4 regions of the Streptomyces sp. NPDC050535 genome follow, and region 1 is predicted to be linked to each of the others. Evidence: riboswitches for the same ligand, from Rfam matches in the RefSeq annotation. Region 1 holds a riboswitch; each other region holds the start of a gene.
What was found. A riboswitch is a leader RNA that binds a small molecule or an ion and turns the genes downstream of it on or off. The one in region 1 is predicted to bind cyclic di-AMP.

Region 1 (4,980 bases):
CGGTCCGGCGAGGTCTGCATGGGCCCCACAGTACGGCTCGCGTCTGACAACGGCGCGAGGCAGTCTTGGGGGGAACCGAAGCCGGATCCAGGCCGGGATCCGGTGCCGGGTCCGGGACGGGAGCAAGGGGTTTGTCACCCTCTGGCCCGCTCCGGGCACGCTTGACATTATGGGACACTGGTCTAGACAACCTGAGACATCTGAAGGGCAGCATCACATGGCTGAGCGCCGCGTCAACGTCGGCTGGGCGGAGGGCCTTCACGCCCGCCCCGCCTCCATCTTCGTCCGGGCGGCCACGGCCTCCGGCGTCCCTGTGACGATCGCCAAGGCTGACGGGAACCCCGTCAACGCGGCCTCCATGCTCGCGGTCCTCGGCCTGGGCGCCCAGGGCGGCGAGGAGATCGTCCTCGCGTCCGACGCCGAGGGAGCGGACGCCGCTCTCGACCGTCTGGCGAAGCTGGTCTCCGAGGGACTCGAGGAGCTTCCCGAGACGGTCTGACCCGAAACCGTCAGAGGTTCGGCGTTTTCCTCGTTCGAAAACACCGGCAAGGGCCCGCCCGAATTATCGGGTGGGCCCTTCGCATTTCCATTGCGCGGGCAGCATGAATAATCTCCCGCGAATTACTCCTCTTTGTATACGGCGCTCATGTTAATGCCGCAGGCCCGTCATGTTTACGGGATGTTGCGAAGTCCTCACACGGTCCTGCCGGTCCCCCGCGCCGGGAAACCGGAGCCGGTGCGCGACCGTCGCGCGTTCGGTGTGCAGGGCGGTGATCGCCCGCGCCCGCTCGCTGTCGCCACGCGCGACGGCGTCCACGATCCCGCCGTGCTCCGCCCAGGAGTCCGCCGGGTTGGCCGGCGCCTCGACCGTGTACATCCAGGCGATCTTGTGGCGCAACTGGGCGAGCGTGGAGGTCAGCGCGGGGCTTCCGGAGGCCTGCGCGAGGGTCTCGTGGAACCAGCCGCCCAGCGAGCGCAGATCCTCGCTGTTGCCCCTCCTGGCCCGCTCCTGACCCAGCCTGACCAGGCCTCGGAGCACCTTGAGGTGAGCTTCGGTGCGGCGCTGCGCGGCCCGCGCGGCCCCGAGCGGCTCCAGGAGCATGCGCATCTCCAGCAGGTCCGCGGCCTCCTGCTCGCTCGGCTCCGCGACGCACGCGCCCGCGTGCCGCCGGGTGAGGACGAAACCCTCGGCCTCCAGCGTGCGCAGGGCCTCGCGCACGGGGACGCGCGAGACGCCGTAGCGGCGCGCGAGCAGTTCCTCGGTGAGCCGGCTGCCGCGCTCGTAGACACCCGCGACGATGTCGTCACGGATCGCCGTGCATACCGAGTGCGCAGGAACACGCATACCGGACCTCCGCTTTAATCCCCGTGAAACGCCGTCGATTGGCACTTGTCCAGTGACTCTATTGCAGAGACTCGGAATTTCCGATGGCGGACCGGAATCGAGGGATATTTTTTGGACAGGAAGGCGTTCGAAACGACAAGGTCCCGGCTCGTTCGAGCCGGGACCTTCTGAAGTACGTAAGCGAGCGGTGAAAGGTTCACTCGGCGCCGAGGACCGGACGTCGACGCCGGACCGGGATCAGACGCTCACGCCGTGCGAGCGGAGGTACGCGACGGGGTCGATGTCCGAGCCGTACTCGGCGGTCGTCCGGGCCTCGAAGTGGAGGTGCGGCCCTGTGGTGTTGCCGGTGGCCCCGGAGAGGGCTATCTGCTGACCCGGGGTCACCGTCTGGCCCACGGAGACACCGATGGACGACAGGTGGCCGTACATCGTGTAGGTGCCGTCGTTCATCCTCAGGACGATCTCGTTGCCGTAGGAGCCGCCCCAGCCGGCGGTGACGACCGTGCCGGAGCCGACCGCGTGGACCGGGGTGCCGGACGCGGCGTGGAAGTCGACGCCGGTGTGGCTGCCGGAGGACCAGAGACTGCCGCCGGTCCTGTAGCCGGTGGAGACGTACGAGCCGCTGACCGGCGTGACGAAGGTGTTGAGTCGCTTGCGCTCCGCGGCACGGGCGGCACGTGCCTTGGCCTCGCGCTCCTCCTCGGCCTTCCGCAGCGCCTCGGCCTCGTCGGCGGCGTGCTGCTGGGCGGCGGCCTGCGCGTCGATCTGGTCGGCTATCGAGTCACCGATCGCGATGGCCCGGGTGAGGCCGGTCTGCTCGACGGAGTTGTCCGCGGCGAGCGCCGGGACCGCCAGGGTGCCGAGGACACCGGTGGTGGTGAGCGCCGCTACGCCGATGGCGTTCGTGGTCGTGCGCTTCACGCGGCTCGGGCGACGGTGCTTCCCTGTGCCACAGGTGAACGCCATGTAGGGGTTGATCCTTTCCTTCCCTCTCGCCTACCGGGTTAGCTGACGGGTTCGGAGCAGGAAGGTCTCCTACGGACCACCTCCGAAGAGGACGTCCGATTCACCCCAGGGACTGCGTGTGGGTCCCCGGCTCCCCTGGCTCGCGCCACAGGGGGATTAGGCGATGGCTGTCCGGATGCCGCGGGCGCGGCGCAGTGCCTGACGAACAGCCGGACCGACGCTAAACGGGACATCTTTCAATCGACAAACGGAACACGGCTTTTGTAGCGCATGCCACAGAGCAGACAGGCAACCTCTCTACCAATACGGACAAATGGGGGCCCAGGAGGCTCTGCCGCCTCCTGGGCCCCCATGGGAGCGAACTGATCAAATCCGCTCCGCTCGGTCCTACTCGGCCGCCACGACGGTCACTTCACCGATTCCGAGGGCCTTGACCGGCTCCTCGATCGTCGCGGCGTCGCCCACCAGGACGGTCACCAGGCGGTCCACCGGGAAGGCGCTCACGGCGGCCGCGGTGGCCTCCACGGTGCCGGTCTCGGCGAGCTGCCGGTACAGCGTCGACTGGTAGTCGTCCGGCAGGTGCTGCTCGACCTGGTCGGCCAGCGTGCCCGCGACAGCCGCCGCCGTCTCGAACTTGAGGGGTGCCACACCCACCAGGTTCTGCACGGCGATGTCGCGCTCGGCGTCGGTCAGTCCCTCCGCGGCGAGGGTGCGCAGCACCTTCCAGAGGTCGTCGAGCGCCGGACCGGTGTTCGGGGTGTCCACCGAGCCGCTGATGGCGAGCATCGCGGCACCCGTGCCGTCCGCCGCGGAACGCAGCACCTGGCCGAACGCCCGTACCCCGTAGGTGTAACCCTTCTCCTCGCGCAGGACACGGTCCAGGCGCGAGGTGAGGGTGCCGCCGAGGCAGTACGTGCCGAGTACCTGGGCGGGCCACACACGGTCGTGCCGGTCGGCGCCGATCCGGCCGATGAGCAGCTGCGTCTGGACGGCGCCGGGACGGTCCACGATGACGACCCGGCCGGTGTCGTCGGCGGTGACCGGCGGCACCGGGCGCGGCTCGGCGGACGAGCCGGTCCACGCGCCGAGCGTGTCGGCGAGCAGCGCGTCGAGGTCGACTCCGGTGAGGTCGCCGACGATCACGGCGGTGGCCGTGGCGGGGCGAACGTGCTTCTCGTAGAAGGCGCGTACGGCCGCCGCGTCGATCGCGGAGACCGTCTCCTCGGTGCCCTGGCGCGGTCGCGACATGCGCGAGGTGGCCGGGAACAGCTCCTTGGAGAGCTCCTTCGCGGCGCGGCGACCCGGGTTGGCCGACTCGTGCGGGATCTCGTCCAGCCGGTTGCGCACCAGCCGCTCGATCTCGCTGTCCGCGAACGCCGGTGCCCTCAGGGCGTCGGCGAGCAGGTCGAGCGCCTTCGGGAGGCGCGAGACGGGGACTTCGAGCGACACACGTACGCCGGGGTGGTCGGCGTACGAGTCGAGCGTGGCGCCGCAGCGCTCCAGCTCGGCGGCGAACTCCTCGGCGGAGAGCTTGTCGGTGCCCTCGGAGAAGGCCCGCGCCGTGATCGTGGCGACTCCGTCGAGGCCCGCGGGCTCGGCCTCCAGCGGCGCGGCGAGCAGCACCTCCACGGCGACGACCTGCTGGCCGGGGCGGTGGCAGCGCAGCACGGTCAGGCCGTTGCCGAGAGTGGCCCGTTCGGGGGCGGGGAAGGCCCACGGCCTGGCCTCGCCGGCCTGCGGCTGGGGGTGGAACTCCATGGTGGCGAGCTCGGTCACTTCGCCGCCTCCTCGTCGGTGTCTTCAGCGGCTTCAGCGTTTTCGGCGTCTTCAGCGGCAATCGGTTCGTAGACCAGCACGGCGCGGTTGTCGGGGCGCAGGCGGGACTTGGCGACCTCCTGGACCTCCTCGGCCGTGATGTCCAGAACGCGCTGTACGGCGGTCAGGGCGAGCTGCGGGTCGCCGAACAGGACGGCGTACCGGCACAGTTCGTCGGCGCGGCCCGCGACGGTGCCGAGCCGGTCCAGCCACTCACGCTCCAACTGGGCCTGCGCGCGCTCCATTTCCTCGGCCGTGGGGCCCTCCTCGGCGAACCGGGCGAGCTCCTCGTCCACGGCGGCCTCGATGACCGGGATCCGGACGTCACCGGAGGTCTTCACGTCGAGCCACCCCAGGGAGGGCGCTCCGGCCAGCCGCAGCAGGCCGAACCCGGCCGCCACGGCGCTGCGGTCACGGCGTACGAGCCGGTTGTAGAGCCGGGAGGACTCGCCGCCGCCGAGGACGGTCAGGGCCAGGTCGGCCGCGTCGCTCGCGCGCGTGCCGTCCTCCGGGAGCCGGTAGGCGGCCATCAGCGCGCGCGAGGGGACGTCTTCCTCGATGACCTCGCGGAGTTCCTCGCCCATGATGTCGGGCAGGGCGCCGTCACGCGGCGCGGGCTTCCCGTCGTGGCCCGCGACGGAGCCGAAGTACTTCTCGATCCAGGCGAGCGTCTGCTCCGGGTCGATGTCCCCGACGACCGACAGCACCGCGTTGTTGGGCGCGTAGTAGGTGCGGAAGAACGCGCGGGCGTCCTCCAGGGTGGCCGCGTCCAGGTCGGCCATCGACCCGATCGGCGTGTGGTGGTACGGGTGGCCCTCGGGGTACGCGAGCGCGGTCAGCTTCTCGAACGCGGT
Region 2 (4,980 bases), on a different contig from region 1:
GTACGGGGACGTACGGACGACGCTTCCCAAGCGGGTGGCGCTCAGCCCTTGAAGCGGGGAACCGCCGAGCGCGGGGCGTCAGCCCTTGAAGCGGGGAAACGCGCTGCGGCCGGCGTACACCGCGGCGTCGTCGAGGATCTCCTCGATACGCAGCAGCTGGTTGTACTTGGCGACGCGGTCCGAGCGGGCCGGGGCGCCGGTCTTGATCTGACCGCAGTTCACCGCGACCGCGAGGTCGGCGATGGTGACGTCCTCGGTCTCGCCGGAGCGGTGCGACATCATGCACTTGAAGCCGTTGCGCTGCGCCATCTCCACGGCGTCCAGCGTCTCGGTCAGCGAGCCGATCTGGTTGACCTTGACGAGCAGGGCGTTCGCGGAGCCCTCCTCGATACCGCGGGCCAGGCGCTCCGGGTTGGTGACGAAGAGGTCGTCGCCGACGATCTGGACCTTGTCGCCCAGCTTGTCGGTGATGACCTTCCAGCCGGCCCAGTCGTCCTCGTACAGCGGGTCCTCGATGGAGACGAGCGGGTACGCGGAGACGAGCTCCTCGTAGTACTCGGTCATCTCGGCGGCCGAGCGGGACTTGCCCTCGAACTCGTACTTGCCGTCCTTGTAGAACTCGGACGCGGCGACGTCGAGCGCGAGCCCGATCTGCTCGCCGGGGATGTAACCGGCCTGCTTGATGGCCTCGATGATGAGGTCGAGCGCGGCGCGGTTGGACTCCAGGTTCGGGGCGAAGCCGCCCTCGTCGCCGAGGCCGGTGGACAGGCCCTTGGTCTTCAGCACCTTCTTGAGGGTGTGGTAGACCTCGGCGCCCCAGCGCAGCGCCTCGGAGAAGGACTCCGCGCCGATCGGGGCGATCATGAACTCCTGGATGTCGACGTTGGAGTCGGCGTGCGACCCGCCGTTCAGGATGTTCATCATCGGAACGGGCAGCAGGTGCGCGTTCGGGCCGCCCAGGTAGCGGAAGAGGGGGAGGTCGCTGGCCTCGGAGGCGGCGTGGGCGACGGCGAGGGAGACGCCGAGGATGGCGTTGGCGCCGAGCGAGCCCTTGTTGTCGGTGGCGTCCAGGTCGAACATCGCCTGGTCGATCAGGCGCTGCTCGGTGGCGTCGTAGCCGACGAGCTCCGGGCCGATCTGCTCGATGACGGCGAGGACGGCCTTCTCGACACCCTTGCCGTGGTAGCGGTTGGGGTCACCGTCGCGCAGCTCGATGGCCTCGAAGGCTCCGGTGGAGGCGCCGGACGGGACGGCGGCACGACCGGTGCTGCCGTCATCGAGGCCGACCTCGACCTCGACGGTGGGGTTCCCTCGCGAGTCGAGGATTTCCCGGGCTACGACGACGTCGATGGACGGCACGAGCATCTCCTTCTGGGATGTGACGCGGGTACGCGGGACTGTGGCAGCCCCGCGGGATGAGCCTAACCGGCTCCGGCGCTTCGGCCAGCCGGTCGACCACCTCTTGGGCAGAACTGGGAGCGAACATTGTTCCAGAATGGAACAAAAAGGGAATGAATACCGGCCCGGAGGCGGAACCGACGCCCGGACCGGACCCGGAAAGAAAAAACCCCGCCCCGGTGCGTACGGGGGAACACGCACCGGAGCGGGGAGCCCGTGGGGACGGGGGATGACCCACACGAGGCCCTCAGTATGAGGACCACGTATATGAGCGGGCCGTGGTTCAGCTACGAGCCGGATGTGATTCGCCGGCCGACCGCCGCGGGCCGGCGGACCCGACCGTCAGCTGAGGTGGAGCTGCTGACCCGGGAAGATGAAGTCCGCGTCGTCGATGATGTCCTTGTTCAGCTCGAACAGCTTCTGCCAGCCGCCCTTGACGTTCTTCGCCTCGGCGATGGCGCTGAGGCTGTCGCCCTTCTTCACCTTGTACTCGCCGTCGCCCTTCTTGACCGTCTTTCCGGTCGGGGTCTCGACGGTCTCCTTGGCGACGGTCGGGCGCTCCGAGGAGCGCGAGGAACGCTGCTCGTCGGTCTTGGCGCTCGGCTGCTGCGAAGGGGTGGTGCTCTGCGAGTTGCCCGACGACGAGGACGAGTCGCTCGTACCACCGTTGTACGCGGCACCCGACAGGCCGGTGCCGCAGGACGGCCAGGCACCCTTGCCCTGCGCCGCGAGGACCTTCTCGGCGACGGTTATCTGCTGGGACTTGGAAGCCTGGTCGGCGGTGGAGGCGTACGCGCTGCCGCCGTAGGCGGACCAGGTGGAGGCGGAGAACTGCAGGCCGCCGTAGTAGCCGTTGCCGGTGTTGATGGACCAGTTGCCGCCCGACTCGCACTGGGCGACGGTGTCCCACTCGGAGGTGCTGGCGGCGGAGGCCGTGCCGGACGCCATCAGCGGGGCGGCGACGGCGACACCGGCGACCCCGGCGAGCGTGACGATACGGGTGGCCTTGGACGGACGACGGTGCTTGCCCTTGCACGAACGCAGCATGAAGTGATCCCCTCACCGACGCCTACGAGGTGAGCTGTCGGGTTCGGGCGGGTGAGTGCCCGGTCGCGCACCTTGCGGTGCACGTCTTCACCCCAAGCCACTCCCGGTCAACTACCGGGCGCGGCACTTACCTTGGGTCCCCCGCTCCTGCCTACGGCGCTTGACGCGACGATTGTTCCCGTACGGCCGCTGGCAGGATTCGGCGTTGCGACCCACGGGGCTCACCAGTGGCGAGCGGTCACGACCGTAGACAGGCCGCGGGCGGAATATCAAAGACGATCAGGGGGTCTGAGATCCATCTCTCATTCTCACCAAACCGGACATTCCATGGCGAACCATGACCCGAACTCCCGCTACTTTTCGACCGGTTCGGCAGCATTGTCAAGGCCGTGACCGGGGAAGACGACAGGCGCCTCGACGTCGGCCGTCTCCTCGTCCGCGGTGGACGGGTCGAGCCATCCACCGACGAGACCGAAGGCCTCCGCGATGACCGAGAGCCTCTCGTCGACGACGGCCGGGTAGGAGCCGACGATGGTCTCGCGAGCCGTCGCGGAGTCGCGTGAGGCGTGCCGCCCGGACGAGTTGTCGTCCGTACGGCTGTCGGTCGCGTCCTGGGCGGCGGTACCGCGGTGACGTCCGGAGGTGCTCGCCGCGTCCGAAGGATAGGCACTCTGGGTGGACTTGTCCGAATCGCCATCCTTCGTCGCGCTCGCGTCGCCGGACTCGGCCGGATCCGCGGAGGTGTCCGAGGAAGCTCCTGAGGAGGGCGAGGTGGACGGCGACGGAGTGGACGAATCGGGCAGTACGTCCAAACCGGTCGAGCCGGTTGAATCCGTCGAGCCCGTCGAGCCCGTCGACTCGTCGGACGGCGACGAGCCGTCCAGGAGGCCCGTGTCGATGTCCAGGGCCGAGTCCTCGCTGAGCGCGGAGAGGGGCCCGCAGGTGGGCCAGGCGACGACGCCGCGGCCGTCGAGGATCTTCTCGGCGATGGCTATCTGCTGCGAGCGGCTGGCCTGGTCGGCGCTCGGGGCGTAGTCGAGGCCGCCGTAGTTCTCCCAGTCCCACTGGGTCAAGTGCAGCCCGCCGTAGTACCCGTCGCCGGTGTTCTCGCTCCAGGAGGCGTCCGTCTCGCACTCCGCGACGCGGTCCCAGGTCGTGGCGTCGGCCGCGCTCGCACCCGTGGCGGCGAGCAACGGGATCACGATGGCCGATCCGGTCACCCCTGCCGCGACCATGAGAGCCGGAGCCTGACGGGGTCGACGATGACGGCCGTTCCCGGAGAGCATACGGAAGCCTTTCGCGTGACAGCAGGTGACAACAGCGACGTACGACGACGCCGGCGACGGATGATCCGTGCTGACGAGGAACGTATCGACACTCGAACGCTTGTCACAAGTCGATGCAGCGCAGATCACGTGAAGATCACAATGTTGAGGAAGCGTCAGCTTTTCGCGACACCCGAAGACCCTTGCGACCGCCCGGGGGACAACTGGCGCGGAGTGGTGAACTCCACTGGAAGAGTGCGCAATCCACGCATAATCAGCCCACCGCGCCACCGCAAATCAGCGGAATCACCCGCGAGTTGGAGGTCGGGAAGGCGGGTGGCAGGGTCTCACCGAGCTCCCCGGTCCCGGAATTGACCGGTCACCGTGAACTGCGGCAGGACCGGCCGCTGGTAAGCGCCGACTCCGTCGATGCCGGCGTCCAGGGCCTTCATGACTTCCGGCCACGCACCCTTCTGCCACCACGACAGGTGGCGCTCACGAATCGGGTTGACAGGTCCCCAAGTGAGCGGCATGTCAGTCCAGGAGAGGCCGTGCCGAAGACGATGGAGCATCCCTTCGAACTGAATGCGGATGTCGTACTTGCTCGTGAAGTGGCGCTTGGTGAAGTACGACCGCAGCACCTCCAGCACCTCCTCCCACTGTTCGTCATCGGGGTCCGGCGGTACCTTCGTGCCGGTCGTCCAGTGCCACTCACTGACGGCGCACCTCACGCCGGGTTTGCCGAGCATGGCGGCCCCACCGAGGACGACCTTGAGGTCGAACATGTCGACGACCTGCCTGCACTCCTCCGGCGTCAGGTTCCTCAGCCGCTCCTCGGCGCTGGTCTCGATGTCGAATAGGTCGGGAGCCGCGCGCCAACGGTCGCTGTTCGCCTCCAACCACTGCTGGGCGAACTTGAGCTGGTCCCGGAGCTCCGCGAGTTCGGTCTCGAGCGCCATGACGGAGGCCCTGAGTACCGCTGGGTCGACACCGGCGCGTACGTACTCAGGGATGCGCACCTCGAGCAGGTGCTCCTGTTCGGCGATCCTGGTCGTGAACTCAGCGACGCGACTGTCGTATTTCTCCTTGTCTCCGGGGAGTCCGCGTCTCCGGGGAGTCCGCCCACCCGTTCGGCGGCCGGACCCTGGAAGCGTCCCTCGTCATTGAGAATCCGGGCCAGCTCCATCCAGACGGCGCTTTCGATGCCGTCCGCCTCGATGTAGGGCTCACCGCAAGAGGGGATCTTGAGAACCCCCTTGCAGCGGTAGGA
Region 3 (4,980 bases), 940 kb from region 1:
CGCCGAGCTCCTCTTCGTACACACCCTGCTGCAGAGCCCCTCCGCCGCGCTGTGCCTCGGCCCGGCGACGGGGCACCCGACTCTGGGAGAGACGCCATGACCGAACCCACGGAACCCACCCCGCGCCGCTCCATGGAGGACAAGCTCCCGCCCGCGCTGTGGGTGCGGCTGCTCATCTACGTCGCTGTCGGCCACCTCTTCGCGGGCTTCGTCTACCTGCTCTTCACGCTGGGCGCGCAGAACCAGTAGGCATCCGCCGGCCCGGACCGGGACCGCCGCCCAAGATCCCGACCTGACCGGGAGGACCGTCCTTGAGGCCCGCGGCCCGCGGCCCGCGTCAGTCGAGGAGGCGTTCGCGCAGCCGGTCGCGCAGCTCCGGGGTGAGCCCCAGCGCCTTCTCCAGGTAGGCGTCGACGCCGCCCCAGGTCTCCTCGATCGTCTCGAAGGCCGCGGTCAGGTACTCGGCGCGGGCGTCGAAGAGAGGGCTGAGCAGCTCCATGACCTCGGGGGAGTACGCCGAGGCGGAGGAGCTGCTGCGGTGGACCCTGTAGCGCCGGTGCGCGGCGTTCGACTCCAGGTAGTCGGCCACGATGGCCTCGCGCTCGACACCGACGGCGAGGAGCGTCACGGCTATGGAGAGGCCGGCGCGGTCCTTGCCGGCGGCGCAGTGCATCAGCGCGGGGACACTGTCCTCGGCCAGCGAGCGCAGCACCTGGGAGTGCTCGGCGGTGCGGTCCCTGATGATCGCGCGGTAGGAGCTGATCATCCTGTTCGCCCCCTTGCCGTCCGCGAGGAGCCCGCGCAGCTGCTCCAGGTCGCCGTCGCGGACCATCCTCCAGAACTCCGCGCCGTCGGCCGGGTCGGACAGCGGCAGATTCACATTCCGCACGCCCGGCAGCTCGACGTCCGGGCCCTCCAGCTTCTGGTCCGACGCGTTGCGGAAGTCGAAGATCGTGTGCAGGCCGAGTGAGCTGAGGAAAACCGTGTCGTCCCCCGTGGCGTGCGCGAGATGCCCGCTGCGGAACAGCACCCCGTACTTCACCCGGCGGCCGTCCACGGTGGGCAGACCGCCCACGTCCCGGAAGTTGCGCACGGCGGCCAGCTCGGGCTCGGTCGACGGGACCTGCTGCGTCACGGGGGCTCCTCCCGGTCAGCCGTCGGCGCTGCTCGGCGTCGCCCGCCGACGGACGTTGCGCTCTCGACGATACGACATGGGTTCGTGGTGCATTGAGTTGTCCACAGGCGTTGTTCTCCCAGGTGCGGAGCCGTTGCCTTCAGGGCGCCGGGCGCGATGACGTCGGTACGGGCCGTGGCTCCCGCCGGGTCCCTCGGGCTCGCGCCGGGGACCTGCCGTGCAGCGGGATGCGGACGTGACGGGACGAGGAACTGGATGCGGCAGATATGCGACTGCGTCGCATGTGACTGTTCTGTCCGAATTAGCTGCTTCATTCCAACTGGCCCTGGAATAAGGCGCCCTGCGTCGACGTGCGTGAGCAGCGTCATATTCGTGACGATGTGTTGCGGCCTCGATTTGTCAACCTGCCAGAATTCCCGCGCCATTTGGCAAGGCGGAAAGGCCCTTTCTCCACGGAGGGTGACGGTGATTTCGGAATGGATCACGGATGGATCTTCCACAGAAAACCCACATGGTTGTAGACGCGGTCTCATCTCGCTTACGTTCACCCTCAATCCGGACGGACGCCCAATCCTGCCGCCGCCCGGAATCCGCACACTCACCCGTATGTGGCAGGAGCGGGGGACCCACAGGTATGACGCCTGTTCCGGTCTCCGGAACGGCTTGGGGTATAGCCGCGCAGCCGCGTGGCCGGGCATCTCCAGCCCGCACCCGACAGCTCACCTCGCAGGCGCCGGAGAGGAATTCGTCATGCCCGCGAAGGGTAAGCACCGCCGTCCCAAGTCCCAGCGTTTCACGCGCTCGATCGCCGTGGCCGGAACAGGCGGTGCCGCGCTCGCGCTGCCGCTGATGGGAGCCACCGGAGCCCATGCGGCGACCCCGGCCTCCACCGTTTCCGCGGCTACGGGGAAGACCGCCACGGCTGCCGAAAAGGCCGTCGCCGCGCCCGCCGCGGCTCGGAAGACCGCGACGAAGACCTACGCGGTCAAGGCCGGTGACTCGCTCTCGAAGATCGCCGACGACCAGAGTGTCAGTGGCGGCTGGAAGAAGCTGTACTCGGACAACCGCAAGGCCGTCGGCCAGGACCCCGCTCTGATCCACCCGGGTCTGAAGCTGGCGATCGGCAAGAAGGCCGCCGCGTCGAGCGACACGGCCAAGTCGTCCAGCGCCGAGTCGTCGAAGTCCTCCGAGTCGTCGTCGAAGTCGTCGGCCGAGACGGCGGCCGAGACCACGACCACGGCCACCGACACCGCGGACTCCAGCAGCTCCGGCTACACGCTGCCGGTCGAGGGCGCCACCATCGGCACCAACTACAAGGTCGCCGGCAGCATGTGGTCCAGCGGCTACCACACGGGCGTCGACTTCGTGGTCCCGACCGGCACCACCATCAAGTCCATCGCGGCGGGCACCGTCATCTCCGCGGGCTGGGGCGGCGCGTACGGAAACCAGGTCGTCATCCAGCACGCCGACGGCCAGTACTCGCAGTACGCCCACATGTCCTCCCTCTCCGTCTCGGCCGGCCAGACCGTGACCGAGGGGCAGCAGATCGGGCTCTCCGGTGCGACCGGCAATGTCACCGGACCGCACCTGCACTTCGAGATCCGCACCACGCCGGACTACGGCTCGGACGTCGACCCGGCCGCGTACCTGCGCTCGCACGGTGTGACCGTCGGCTGACGCCGCCCCCTCGCCGCTGAAGGCCGGACCCCACGATCCCCGGGGTCCGGCCTTCGGTGTTTCGTGATCGGCGCGTCGCGCGGCCGGTGTTTCGTGATCGGCGACGCGGCTCCGGCGTGGCCGGTCTCGTCGCTCAGCACATTGCGGTCTTGTGGCGAGCCCGGGGGAAGCGTCGACATGCCCGTCGCGGGGGCTGCACAGTGATCTCCGTAAGCGCTTTCCGCTGTGGACCGGACGTTCACCGCTGCCCCTCGTACGGAAGGTGTCCCATGACCACGCGCAGAGCCTTCGGAGCCCTGGCTGCCGGTGCCGCTCTCGCGGCGCTCGTCCCGCCCCAGGGTGCGAGCGCCGCACCGAGACACCGGCGCGGCCGGCTGATCGCCGCGGACGACTTCCGGCACGGACCGGGGCAGTGGGTCACCGAACTCCAGGACGGCGGCACGGTCACCGCCGCGCGCGGCGTGCTGGAGATCGACGTACCGAGCGGCGCGACCGTCTGGTTCAGGCGGAAGCTCCGCGGGCCGTACGTCATCGAGTACACCGCCACACCGGTCTCCGCGGGCGGCGTCAACGACCGGGTCTCCGACCTGAACAATTTCTGGAACGCAGTCGACGTACGTTCCCCGCGCGACCTCTTCGCCACCGCGCGGGGCGGTGCTCTGGCGGAGTACGACTACCTCAAGACGTACTACGTCGGTTACGGAGCCAACTCCAACACCACTACCAGACTGCGCAGATACGTCGGCGAGGCGGAGGTCCGTCCACTGGTGTACGACTACACGGAGCCGTTGCTCACGGCGAACCGGCCGAACCGCGTCCGGATCGTCTCCGACGGGTCCACCGTCCAGTGGTGGAACAACGGACGGCTGGTATTCGACTACCGCGACCCCGACCCGTACGCGAGCGGGCACTTCGCGTTCCGCACGACATGGAGCCACTTCCGGATTACGGACTTCCAGGTGTGGCGGCTGGTCAACCGCGCCTGAGCGGCCCTTATTCCAGGCTTGACCCAGACTTTATGAGTGGCTTATCTCACCACACGTCAACCCTTTCCTACGGTCGCGTAGCTCACATCGGAGGTGAATCATGGGCCGATGTGGCAGACGATTCGAAGAGTGGCAACAGATCAGTGATCGGGTCGTACGTAGCGGTGGGGGACAGCTTCACCGAGGGCATCGGCGACCCCGGGCCTGACGGCGCTTTTGTCGGTTGGGCGGACCGGTTCGCGGTACTGCTCGCGGACCGGCGGCCCGAGGGCGACTTCAACTACAACAATCTCGCCGTGCGCGGGAAACTGCTCGACCAGGTCGTCGAGCACCAGCTTTCGCGGGCGAAGGAACTGGCGCCGGATCTGGTGTCATTCTGCGCGGGCGGCAACGACATCATCCGGCCGGGCGTCGACCCCGACGAGGTCGCCGAGCGCTTCGAGCGAGCGGTCGCGGACCTCACCTCCGTCGTCGGCACCGTCCTGGTGACGACCGGCTTCGACACCCGTGGCGTGCCCGTGCTGAAGCACATGCGCGGCAAGATCGCCACGTACAACGGGCATCTCCGGGCCATCGCCGACCGGTACGGCTGCCCCGTCCTGGACCTGTGGTCCCTGAGGACGATTCAGGACCGCCGCGCCTGGGACGGCGACCGCCTGCACCTGTCACCCGAGGGTCACACCCGCGTGGCGCTCCGGGCCGGACAGGTCCTCGGCCTCGAGGTGCCGGCCGACCCGGACCAGCCGTGGCCGCCGCTCCCGCCGCGCGGCACGATGGAGGTGAGGCGCGACAACATCCACTGGGCGCGTGAGTACCTGGTCCCGTGGATCGGGCGGCGGCTGCGCGGCGAGTCCTCCGGGGACCATGTGGCGGCCAAGGGGACGCTCTCGCCGGACGACATCAAGACCTGGATCGAAGCGGTGGCCTGAGCCGGACCGGCGGTGCGCCGAGAGGTACGCGGCTCAGCGCACCGCCGCCGCCAACGCCTCCCGGCCGAGGCCGAGTTCGCGCGCGAGCGCCTCGTCCACCCACTCGTGGGCCCGGGCCTGCGACACGGTGCCCGTGTACGCGGTCATCTGTACGGCGAGTCCGTCGAGCAGCGCTGTGAGCCGGAGGGCCGTGCCGGTGGGGTCCGCGCAGCGGAACTCGCCCGCGGCTACTCCCTCCGCGATCACCTCGATG
Region 4 (4,980 bases), on a different contig from region 1:
CCGGCGACCGGGCCGGGCACGGCTGCGTCGAGGAGCGCGAGGACGCGATCGCGGCGTACACGCAGGCGTTGCTGTGGAGCATCACGGGCAAGCGGGAGCACGCCGACAAGGCCGTGCAGATCATGGACGCCTGGTCGGCGAAGGTGAAGAAGCACACGGCGGGGAACGCCGGCCTGCAGACCGCGTGGGCCGGGTCGACGTGGGCGCGGGCCGGGGAGATCGTGCGGCACACCGGAGCCGACTGGCCGGCGGCGAGCATGACGCGGTTCCAGGGCATGCTGCGGACCGCCTACCTCCCCGTGGTCAGCGAGAAGGTCCCGGACTACAACGGGAACTGGGACCTCGTCATGACCGACGCCGCCATCGGCATCGCCGTGTTCCTCGACGACCACAAGGCGTTCGACGACGCCGTCGAGCGGTTCCGGCAGCGGGTGCCCGCGTACTTCTACCTCGCCAAGGACGGGAAGGTGCCGCTGACGCCCGCCGGCAGCACCGTCGACACCCCGCAGAAGCTGACCACGTACTGGTTCGGGCAGCGGCGGTACACGGACGGGGTCTCGCAGGAGACCTGCCGCAACTTCAAGCACGTCGGGTACTCGCTCGCCGCCACCGCGCACATCGCCGAGACCGCCTGGCACCAGGGCGTCGACCTCTACCGCGACGTCAAGGACCGGCTGAAGGCCGCGCTCGACTTCCACTCCAGGTACCAGCTGGGGGAGACGGCGCCGGGGTGGCTGTGCGGCGGGCGGGTCGACCGGAACATGGGGCCCGACCTGGAGGTCGCGCTCAACCACCTGGAGGACCGGCTCGACGTGCACGTCCCGGCCGCCCACCGGCTGGCCGAGCAGACGCGGCCGGCCGGCACGGACGATCTGTTCGTGTCCTGGGAGACGCTCACGCACACCGGGAATCCGGCCGGCTGAGGGGTGGACATCAATGGTGGTGCCGGGCGTCCCGCGAGTGGCGTATAGTTGGGTTTAACGACGCGGGGTGGAGCAGCTCGGTAGCTCGCTGGGCTCATAACCCAGAGGTCGCAGGTTCAAATCCTGTCCCCGCTACTTATGGCCAAGGGCCGGAACTCGGATTCACGAGTTCCGGCCCTTGGTGTTTCCGGCGGTTCTGGCCGGCCCGAACCGCGCGTCGCCCGGTCGGCCCACACCGGTCGCCCCCCGGCCCCGCTCCGGGAAATCTGGACGGGTGCGGCAGCAAGCAGGTGCGCGGCGGCCGGGGGACCCGCCCGGACCGGCGGGAGAGGACCGGCGCGGGATCTCCGGCACGCGAAGGTTCGTCCGGGTGCTCCCCGCGCTGCTCATCGTCGCCGGGGCCGTGTACGAGTACTTCACGCCGAGGGACTTCACCGGCGGCCCTCTCCTCACGGCGGCCCCGCTCGTGGCGGCGGCCCTCTACACGCTGCGCGGCACCGTGCTCACCGGTGTCGGCGCCGTCGTCGTGCTGGTCGCGTTCCACATCAGGCTCGGCGTCGCCCTGCTCGCGGAGGCGGTCACCGAGACGATCACGGTGGCCACGGCCGCCGTTCTGGCCGCCCTCATCAACGTCGTGGTCCGCCGCGGCAACGCACGGCTCGCCTCCGTCCGCGAGATCGCCGAGGCCGCCCAGCGAGCCGTCCTGCCGCAGCCCGAACGCCGGATCGGCGGGCTCGACATCGCGGCGCGGTACGAGGCGGCGCAGGAGGACGCGTTCATCGGCGGTGACCTGTACGCGGTGCAGGACTCCCCGTACGGGGTACGCCTGGTCGTGGGCGACGTACGGGGGAAGGGCATGGGCGCGGTGGCCGTCGTCGCCGTCGTCATCGGGGCGTTCCGGGAGGCCGCCGAGCAGGAGGCGACGCTGGAAGCGGTCGCGGGGCGTCTGGAGCGGGCGCTGGCGCGCGAGAGCGTCCGGCGTGACGGCCTCGAGATCCTCGAGGGGTTCACCACGGCCGTGCTGGCGGAGATCCCGCACGGCGAGGAGACCGTGCGGATCGTCAACCGGGGCCATCCCCCGCCGCTGCTCCTGCACGCCGACGGCACGCTCGTCGCGCTCGACGCCGGGGAGCCCGCACTGCCGCTGGGAATGGGCGAGTTGGGCGTCCGGACCGACCGCGCACGGGAGACGGTGTTCCCGCTGGAGGCCACGCTGCTCGTCCACACCGACGGGCTGTCCGAGGCCCGCGACGAACGCGGGCGCTTCTACGACCCCGCGGCGCGCCTCGCGGGACGGACCTTCCCCGCGCCCGAAGCGCTGCTGACCACCCTCGCCGAGGACGTCCGCCGGCACTCCGGCGGCGGCACGACGGACGACATGGCGCTGCTCGCCGTACGGCGCCGAGGAGCCGACGACCCCCTCGGTCACCAGGGGTGATCAAGTGACGCCCCTCCGCGCATCAACTGACATGCCGTCAGGGCCGGTGTGACGAAGAGATGTGACCAACTCGCCCGTTTAACTCCGGTGATGACCTGAAAGTCCTGGCCGGAAGCGTTAACGATCAATCAGAACAGCTTGGAATCCGGGGCCCGCGTCTATTAACGTTCGATAACGCAGCGCGGTCGTCCCAGCCGTCACGAGAGACGGCTCCGTGCGCACGCGCCTAATCCCGAAAGGGAGCCGGGGAACCACCAACTTGGGGTGAATCGAGCGTCTTTCGCGGTGGAGACACCGCGGGTTGACGCGCGTAGGAGACCTTCCTGCTCCGAACCCGTCAGCTAACCCGGTAGGCGAGAAGGAAGGAAAGGAGCACGCCCACGTGGCGTCCAACGGGCCTGCCCAGGCACCCTCGTATCCGCCGAGCGGAACGCACACCTTCGGTTTCGGCGCAGAGGACGAGGGCCCCCGGGAGGAATGGAATCCCACCGCGGAATCCCTCCTTCCCATCCGCGGCCGGCACCGCGTCTCCAAGCAGCGTGGAGGCGGCGGACTCGCGCGCAGTTCCACCGTTCTGGGCGTCGGTGTCATAGCCGCCGTCGGCGCGGGCGGCATGGCCACCGCGGCGCCCGGCAAGCCGCCGGTCTCGATCTCGCTGCCCGACCTGCCGTCCGTGGGCACGATCCTCTCCGACGACAGTTCCCCCGAGCCCACGGGCTCCATCACCCCGCTCACCAGCGCCGGTCTGACCACGGCCGACACCGAGCAGGGCGCCACGGACGCCGGCGAGGTGCTGCGCGCCCGCATCATGCAGCAGGCCGAGGTCCAGCAGGACCAGGCCGACACCGCGGCCCAGCAGGCCGCCCAGGTCGCCGCCGTGAAGAAGGCCTCCGACGCCGCCAAGAAGGCGGAGGACGCGGCGAAGGCCAAGGCCGCCGCGGCGAAGAAGAAGGCGGAGGAAGAGGCGGAGGCGAAGGCCGAGGCCGCGCGTCTCGCCGAGCTCGCCAAGAGCTACACGCTGCCGACCTCCTCGTACACCCTCACCTCGACCTTCGGTCAGGCCGGCGCGCTGTGGTCCTCCGGCTACCACACCGGCCTGGACTTCGCGGCGCCCACGGGCACGCTGATCAAGGCGGTCCACAGCGGCACCATCACCGCGGCCGGCTGGGACGGGTCGTACGGCTACAAGACGGTGCTCACGCTCGACGACGGAACCGAGCTCTGGTTCGCCCACCAGTCGTCGATCAGTGTCAGCGTCGGGCAGAAGGTCGCCACCGGCGATGTCATCGGGCGCGTGGGCGCGACCGGCAACGTCACCGGCGCGCATCTGCACCTCGAGGTGCACCCCGGCGGCGCCGGGACCGGCATCGACCCGCTGGCGTGGCTGCAGAGCAAGGGGCTCACCCCCTGAGGCGGAGCCAGGGGCTCACTCCCTGAGGCGTACGTTCTCCGATCCCCGGCGGCTTCGACGGCAACCCCCCGACGTCAGGGCTGCCGGTCAGGCGTGTCTGGAATACGGCTGTCCGCCGGGGATGTTGAAGTCGGGCATGACTTCTCTTCGCAAGCTCGGCTCGTCCGACCTCGAGGTCTTCCCGCTCGCCCTCGGCGGCAACGTGTTCGGCTGGACCGCCGACGAGGCCCAGTCCTTCGCCGTGCTCGACGCGTACACGGCCGCGGGCGGCAACTTCCTCGACACCGCCGACTCGTACTCCGCGTGGATCGAGGGCAACCACGGCGGCGAGTCCGAGACCATCATCGGCAGGTGGCTGAAGGCGCGCGGCAACCGCTCCGACCTCGTGATCGCCACCAAGGTCAGCCAGCACCCCGAGTACCCGGGGCTGTCAGCCGCCAACATCAGGGCCGCCGCCGACGCGTCCCTGCGCCGCCTGGGCACCGACTACATCGACCTGTACTTCACGCACTACGACAAGACCGAGGTGCCGGTCGAGGAGATCATCGGCGCGCTCGACGAACTGGTGACGGCGGGCAAGGTGCGCTACATCGCCGCGTCCAACATCACACCCGAGCGGCTCCAGGAGTCCCTGGACCTCTCCGACCGCGAGGGGCTCGCCCGCTACGTCGCCCTCCAGCCGCACTACAACCTGGTCTCGCGCGACACCTACGAGGGCCCGCTGTACGACATCGCCTCCCGCTCGGGCCTGGCGGCCGTCCCGTACTACGCCCTGGCCTCCGGTTTCCTCACCGGCAAGTACCGCCCGGGCAGGACGGTCGACTCCCCGCGTGCGGCGGGCGCCGCGAAGCACCTGGAGACCGAGCGGGGCCCGCGCGTGCTGGCCGCCCTCGACGAGGCCGCGCAGGCCCACGACGTCCCGGTCGCCACGGTCGCCCTGGCCTGGCTCGCCGCCCAGCCGACGGTCGCCGCCCCGATCTCCTCGGCGCGGACCGTGGAACAGCTCCCGGCGCTGCTGGGCGTGGCGGACCTCGTCCTCACGGACGCGGAGCTGCGGCGGCTGACGGAGGCGTCGGCCTGACCACTCGCTGAGGCGCTACGGAAGCTACGGAAGCTACGGGCGGTACGGGTTGTACGTGGGGTACGGCGCCGTGGCTCCGTAGGGCTGTCGGTAGGGCTCGCCGTACGGCTGCGCGTATCCGTACGCG

Region 2: it holds a riboswitch for cyclic di-AMP, as region 1 does, so the genes downstream of both, ACIBLC_RS34820 (transglycosylase family protein) here and ACIBLC_RS00525 (M23 family metallopeptidase) in region 1, are expected to answer to the same signal.
Region 3: it holds a riboswitch for cyclic di-AMP, as region 1 does, so the genes downstream of both, ACIBLC_RS04635 (peptidoglycan DD-metalloendopeptidase family protein) here and ACIBLC_RS00525 (M23 family metallopeptidase) in region 1, are expected to answer to the same signal.
Region 4: it holds a riboswitch for cyclic di-AMP, as region 1 does, so the genes downstream of both, ACIBLC_RS39725 (M23 family metallopeptidase) here and ACIBLC_RS00525 (M23 family metallopeptidase) in region 1, are expected to answer to the same signal.

What each region holds. Positions count from the first base shown of each region.
Region 1 covers NZ_JBITHE010000001.1:124,258-129,237, reverse strand. The annotation lists gene ACIBLC_RS00540 (GNAT family N-acetyltransferase) at 1-20, opposite strand, end outside; gene ACIBLC_RS00535 (HPr family phosphocarrier protein) at 218-499, shown strand; gene ACIBLC_RS00530 (GntR family transcriptional regulator) at 650-1,345, opposite strand; gene ACIBLC_RS00525 (M23 family metallopeptidase) at 1,583-2,311, opposite strand; cyclic di-AMP (ydaO/yuaA leader) riboswitch at 2,324-2,484, opposite strand; gene ACIBLC_RS00520 (M16 family metallopeptidase) at 2,699-4,087, opposite strand; gene ACIBLC_RS00515 (M16 family metallopeptidase) at 4,084-4,980, opposite strand, start outside.
Region 2 covers NZ_JBITHE010000023.1:28,221-33,200, reverse strand. The annotation lists gene eno (phosphopyruvate hydratase) at 79-1,365, opposite strand; gene ACIBLC_RS34820 (transglycosylase family protein) at 1,741-2,445, opposite strand; cyclic di-AMP (ydaO/yuaA leader) riboswitch at 2,450-2,614, opposite strand; gene ACIBLC_RS34815 (transglycosylase family protein) at 2,799-3,665, opposite strand; gene ACIBLC_RS34810 (transposase) at 4,058-4,459, opposite strand; gene ACIBLC_RS34805 (recombinase family protein) at 4,534-4,980, opposite strand, start outside.
Region 3 covers NZ_JBITHE010000001.1:1,060,287-1,065,266, forward strand. The annotation lists gene ACIBLC_RS04620 (helix-turn-helix domain-containing protein) at 1-100, shown strand, start outside; gene ACIBLC_RS04625 (DUF6126 family protein) at 97-249, shown strand; gene ACIBLC_RS04630 (tyrosine-protein phosphatase) at 338-1,135, opposite strand; cyclic di-AMP (ydaO/yuaA leader) riboswitch at 1,706-1,881, shown strand; gene ACIBLC_RS04635 (peptidoglycan DD-metalloendopeptidase family protein) at 1,886-2,812, shown strand; gene ACIBLC_RS04640 (DUF6250 domain-containing protein) at 3,082-3,798, shown strand; gene ACIBLC_RS04645 (SGNH/GDSL hydrolase family protein) at 3,942-4,727, shown strand; gene ACIBLC_RS04650 (TetR/AcrR family transcriptional regulator) at 4,761-4,980, opposite strand, start outside.
Region 4 covers NZ_JBITHE010000038.1:22,165-27,144, reverse strand. The annotation lists gene ACIBLC_RS39740 (alginate lyase family protein) at 1-923, shown strand, start outside; tRNA gene ACIBLC_RS39735 (tRNA-Met) at 985-1,058, shown strand; gene ACIBLC_RS39730 (PP2C family protein-serine/threonine phosphatase) at 1,198-2,361, shown strand; cyclic di-AMP (ydaO/yuaA leader) riboswitch at 2,575-2,732, shown strand; gene ACIBLC_RS39725 (M23 family metallopeptidase) at 2,744-3,772, shown strand; gene ACIBLC_RS39720 (aldo/keto reductase) at 3,909-4,853, shown strand; gene ACIBLC_RS39715 (PrsW family intramembrane metalloprotease) at 4,887-4,980, opposite strand, start outside.